2 regions of the Clostridium neuense genome follow, and region 1 is predicted to be linked to the other one. Evidence: riboswitches for the same ligand, from Rfam matches in the RefSeq annotation. Region 1 holds a riboswitch; the other holds the start of a gene.
The links. A riboswitch is a leader RNA that binds a small molecule or an ion and turns the genes downstream of it on or off. The one in region 1 is predicted to bind lysine.
Positions count from the first base shown of each region.

Region 2: linked by a shared signal. The riboswitch ahead of lysA (diaminopimelate decarboxylase) and the one ahead of ACJDT4_RS10070 (amino acid permease) in region 1 are both predicted to bind lysine.

Region 1 is NZ_JBJIAA010000007.1:155,473-158,692, forward strand. It holds gene ACJDT4_RS10070 (amino acid permease) at 179-1,663, opposite strand; lysine riboswitch at 1,847-2,021, opposite strand; gene ACJDT4_RS10075 (GNAT family N-acetyltransferase) at 2,214-2,702, shown strand; gene ACJDT4_RS10080 (M56 family metallopeptidase) at 3,108-3,220, opposite strand, start outside.
Region 2 is NZ_JBJIAA010000001.1:145,417-148,636, forward strand. It holds gene lysA (diaminopimelate decarboxylase) at 357-1,646, opposite strand; lysine riboswitch at 1,763-1,936, opposite strand; gene ACJDT4_RS00685 (M18 family aminopeptidase) at 1,997-3,220, opposite strand, start outside.

The DNA.
Region 1 (3,220 bases):
GTTATCCTTCTATACTTTCAAGCAAACACGTGCTTAGAATTACCACTAAGATTTATAGGACTTTTTTAATGTAACTAATTTTTAGGTTTTGCATTTATTATTAAGAGGACCAGTTTGTGGCTTTCAAATCATATGGGCTTATGCCCAAACTTCAATATGCGTACTTCGCAATTTTTTATTAAATATTACTGGACTCTTTTAAATTCAAATTTGTTTCCATTTCTTCAGAGTTATCTTGAGTAGCTTCTGTAAAACTCAGATCAACCTCATCTAAAGGAATAACTTTTGTATGATGCTTTATTTTGTATCCTATATACAATGCAAAAAATAGTGGAATACCTATATAGGATGCAATTAATCCTTGCCAGTCAATACCATTAGGAGTTATGCATGAATACCCTTGACCAAGTATTATAACTACACACATTATTAATGCAAGTATAGGCCCAAATGGATACAGTATAGCTTTGTATTTTAAGGAATTTAAGTCTTTATTTTGATAAATAAAAGCTTTCCTAAATCTATAATGACATATAGCAATTCCTACCCAAGCTATAAAACCAGCGAGACCAGAGGCTGCTACTAGCCAAACATAAACAGTACTCTCAGCATAAAATCCAGTTAGAAAGCAGAGAGAAGCTATTATTGTAGTTAAAATTAAAGCGTTTATAGGGACACCTCTATTGTTTGTTTTAGAAAATAATTTAGGAGCCATACCTTCTTTAGCCATTGAATAAAGCATTCTGCTTGAAGCGTACATACCGGAATTACCGGCAGATAATACAGAGGTTAATATTATTGCATTCATTATTGAAGCTGCACCGGCTATACCTGCTCTTTCAAAAACCATTGTGAAGGGGCTTGTTTTAACTCCAGCAGTAGTAAATGGTATTATGGCACCTATAACTATTATTGTGCCTAAATAAAATATTAAAATTCTCCAAAATATTGAGTGTATTGCTTTTGGAATAGTTTTTTCAGGGTTTTCACTTTCTCCAGCAGCAACACCTATGAGTTCTGTTCCCTGAAATGAGAAACCAGCAATTAGGAATATAGCAAATAATGACTTAAAGCCGCCATTAAATGGACCACCAGCTATGAAATAGTTATGAAATCCAATACTTTTTCCACCCATTATACCCAAAATCATTAAAACTCCAATTACTAAAAATACAATAACAGTAACAACTTTAATTCCAGCAAACCAGAATTCCGATTCACCATATGCCTTTGAAGATAAAACATTTAAACCTACTATTATTACTAAAAATAACATACTCCAAAAAATACCTGGTACATGTGGAAACCAATATTTCATTATCAAAGAACCTGCAACCATCTCAGCAGCAATTGTTATTGCCCAGTTGTACCAATAGTTCCAGCCAAGTGAAAAGCCAAGTGCTGGATCAATAAATTTATCAGCATAAGTACTAAATGAACCTGATATTGGCATATATGTTGCCATCTCACCTAAGCTTGTAATTAAAAAATATACCATTATGCCTATTAAGCCATAAGCGGCAAGTGCACCTCCAGGACCAGCTTGATGTATAGTATCACCCATTGCAAGAAATATACCTGTACCAATAGAACCACCTAAAGCTATCATATTTAAATGTCTAGCCTTTAAACTTCTCTTTAATCCACTGTTTTGTTCACTCATAATTATCCTCCAAGTTGTTTTAGATTTCTATAAGTAACTAAAGATAAACCACCTTGAAGCGATTTATCTATAACTAAGATAATATAAAGAGTTGAAAAATAAAAAATGCCATGAAAGCATATTCATGGCATTTATACGAAAGTTATATATTCTTAACAAATACAAGAAATAACGTATATTATCATTGAAAATAGCTCTCCACAAAATCATTTGTGACAGTCTTATACATATTTTGCATAAGCCCAGCAAATAGTATTAAAGCAATTAGCTATTTACTTCGGCGAAAAATCCTTTCATATTATTTCATCTAGCTTACATCCATAATATTACTATTAAGTTTCGCGCCTCTACCTCAGTTATGTACTTTTTAGTTTATCACCAATTATCCACTGAAATTTAAAATAAGTCAAGTCAAGCGTATTTGTACATGCTTAAAGTTTTAATTGGTTTTATTAATAAAATGATATAATTACTATAAGTATTTATTGATTTCTATCTAAACAAGGTGATAATATTAAAAAAATGATTTTAATGAAGGGGACGCATAGAAATGAATATTAAAATTAGACGAGTATTAATTGATGACTTAGATGAAGTGACAAAAATCGAGAAAATATGTTTTCCAGAAGCAGAAGCAGCTTCGAGAGAATCCTTTGAAAGTCGCATAAAAACATTTCCTGATAGTTTCTTTGTTGCAGAAGATGATGAAAAAATTATTGGATTTATTAATGGATGTGTTACGAATGAAAATACTATTTATGATGAATTGTATGAAAATTCTTCACTTCATGTTAAAGATGGAGCTTATCAGACGATTTTTGGACTTGATGTTATACCAGATTATCAAAGGCAGGGGATTGCAGCACAGCTTATGAATCACATGATAAAATATGCAAAAGAATCTGGAAAAAAGGGGGTTATTCTCACTTGTAAGGAAAAGCTTATTCACTATTATTCAAAGTTTGGATATATAAATAAGGGCATATCCAAATCCGTTCATGGTGGTGCTACGTGGTATGATATGATTCTGAAACTGTAGGGGTAATAGAGAATTTATAGAGAATGCGAAGTAACTTAATCAGTGCACAGTTCACAGTGAAGGATGATTTATCTTCCTCTCGTCAGATAAATCTAAAACTTATAAATGATATTATTTTGATATAAGAATTTATATATGATGAACTGTACAAGTTTACAGGTGAAATTCCGTAGGTACGAAGGAATTTTTTCCTTGCACCACTGTGGAAGTGAAGTAGCAATGCTGAAGGAACGATTTAAAAAAATCCTAATAAATCTTTGCGAAAAAATCACAAAATACTTAGATATTTCAATTGTCTGAGCATTTTTTTAGCGAGTTATTGAAATATCTAAGGATTTTGTGATTTTTTCACATTAGATTTATAGGAGTTTTTTAATGTGACGAAGCATTGTTAATTCGCATTATTTAACCAAATTCATGTCCTGGTATTGCATTATTAACAAAAGTTTTGCCTTCTAATTCTTTAAATCCAGATACCTCTATGTCCGTTACAGCAGGGTATGCGTGATGGTAATCTG
Region 2 (3,220 bases), on a different contig from region 1:
ATTAAAATTAGCCGAATTCTATTTTTGAACATATTGGCTATGTCAACATGTATTGGTTGACAATTGACAGAGGACAGTTAAGGTTAACTTTCTTCCGTTTCACTATAGATAGTCTTAAACTTAATGCTGGCGCCAATTTTTTTAAATTACCTGCTTTTCTCGCTTAGCAAAGCTAAGCATCGTTAGCTATAATTAAAGATTTATCTGAGAGAAGCGAAAGATAAATCATCCTTCACTGTACTCTGGGTTAAATTCCAGTTTAATATGGCAAACTTGGAACTTGCAATTTCAACTTTTCAACTTGTCTATCTATAAATTATTATAATTAATTATCTAAAAATAGCACCACATTAATTTTATAGAATTGAAAACTCATTTCTTATGACATCTTCGTAACTTTCTCTTTTGCATATTAATTTTGAAGTACCATTCTTAACTAAAACAACTGCAGGCTTAGGTATTTTATTATAATTATTAGACATAGAATATCCATAAGCACCTGTGGTTGGTACAGCAAGTAAATCTCCACTTTTAGCTTCCGGCAATTCAACATCTGTTAACAGTATATCGCCAGATTCACAACACTTACCTGATATAGTTACTTTTTCCCTTGATGCATCAAATCTATTTGCAATTGAACATTCATATTCAGCATTATAAAGAGAAGGTCTTATATTATCAGTCATTCCGCCGTCTACAGATATATATTTTCTTATATTAGGTATATTTTTTATAGAACCTATTGTATATAAAGTCGTTCCAGCATTGCCTATAATTGATCTTCCTGGTTCTATAATAAGCTTTGGAAGCTTAATTCCAAGTTCTGCACTTTTTTTGTCCGCTTCATTAAGTATAGCCTTACAGAATTCTTCAGTAGTTCTTGGCTTATCTTCTTTTGTATAATAAATTCCAAAGCCCCCACCTAAATCAAGTTCCTCAATATTATATCCTATTTCTTCTCTTATTTGTTTTATAAAAGTAAGCATTGCATCAACTTCTTCTAAATAAGGATTTATTTCAAATATCTGAGAACCAATATGTGCATGAAGGCCTACAAGTTCAATATTCTTAAATTTAATAGCCTCTCTTACAGCTTCAAGAGCATCTCCATTAGAAAGTGTAAATCCAAACTTTGAATCAATTTGACCTGTTTTTATATATTCATGAGTATGAGCTTCTATTCCTGGAGTTATTCTCAAAAATATTTTTTGAACTATATTTTCTCCTGCAGCTATTTCATTTATCTTCTCAATTTCGTAAAAATTATCAACAACGAATCTTCCTACTCCAAGGTTTACTCCCATTTTAATCTCATCTATTGTTTTATTATTTCCGTGAAAAAATATTTTTTCCATGGGGAATTTTGCTTTATAGGCCGTATACAATTCTCCACCAGAAACTACATCTAGGTTAAGCCCTTCCTCATTTATAATTTGACACATTGCAACAGGTAAAAATGCCTTTCCTGCATAAGCAACCGTATTATTCTCACCAAAGCTTTTACGATAACTTTTGCAATTACTTCTCAAAAGTTCTTCGTCTATAACATAAAGTGGAGTTCCATATTCTTTAGCAAGATTACTTGAGCTTACACCACCTATATATAATTCATTATCTCTTACTGACATGCTTCCAAATAATTTCAATCTTCACACCTCTTTAATCAATTTATGCATAAAAAAATATTTATTGTTATAATTATGCAAAAGTATATAAAATAATACGGCAAAGTTCAACTCTGCCGTATAATAAACAACTTTGTGAACCTTGTAGCTCTCCACTTAAAAACTAAGCGACAGCCTTATACATATTGTGCATAAAGCCAGATAAATAACCTGCCAGCTTATTCATCTTCGGCTAAAAGTTCCTTTCACTGCTTATAATTGCCTGCCAGCTAAAACAGCTACTCTTAACTTAAAGCGCCTCTACATTAGTAGTTTCACTAATATCAATTTTTTTTATTGTAGCATAATACTCATAAATATACAACTTATTTTTAAATATTATAAAATTCTTCGAAGGATTTTTCAACATATAAATGATCCTTAACACCGCATAATTCCCTTACAGAATGCATTGCAAGTAATGGTGTGCCTATATCAACCGACCTTAAAGCCAAATGAGTTGAACTTATAGGTCCAATTGTGGATCCTCCTGTTTCATCTGATCTATTTACAAATTTCTGAAATGGAATTCCAGCACTTTTACATATTTGAGTATACACTGCTATAGAGTTACTCTCGGATGTGTACTTTTGATTTGCATTTATTTTAATTACAGGTCCTTCATTTATATGTGGTCTATTAGTTGGGTCTGCTTTTTCACCCTTATTTGGATGAACAGCATGTGCCGCATCTGATGATATAATAAAAGATCTGCTAAGCGCTCTAAAGAAATCCTCTCTATCGCCTCCAAAAGATATAACAATTCTTTCAAGTATATCAGATAAAAACTGCGAATCAGCTCCTTGCTTAGTAGAACTTCCTACCTCTTCATTATCAAAGCACACAAGAACATTAGTCATTTCCGATACGTTTGACTTTACTAAAGCACTTACTCCCGCATGAACCATTTCTAAATCATCTAATCTGCTGCTGGAAACAAATTCATTATTCGCTCCCATTATACAACCCTTACCATATTCATAAAGTACAAGATCGAAGTCAATTATCTCCTCCTGATCAACATTCAATTCACTGGCAAGGAGTTTAACAAGATAGTTATCTTTTTCAAAATTATCATTAATAAGACCAAGCACAGGAAGCATATCAACCTGCTTATTTAACTCTATACCCTTGTTTATATTTCTATTCATATGTATTGCCAGGTTAGGTATTATAAGTATAGGTCTATTAATGTTTATGAGTTTAATCTTAGGACATAAAGCAGTCTTTCCCTTTAAAGCCACTCTCCCAGCTAAAGCTAAAGGTCTATCAAGCCAAGTATTTAGGATAGGTCCTCCATACACTTCTGTATTTAACTTTAAATACGCTCCTTCTGAAACAATTTCAGGATTTGGCTTTATTCTAAAGGTAGGGGAATCTGTATGAGCTCCTATTATTTTAAACCCATTTTTAGCAATAACTCCACTTCCAACAACAAACGCAACTAAGGCTGAATTGTTTCTTGTAATAAAGTATTTTCCATTCTTTTGAACTTCCCATCTGTCTTCCTCATTTAATTCCATAAATCCATTATCTCTAAGCATATCGCTTATTGT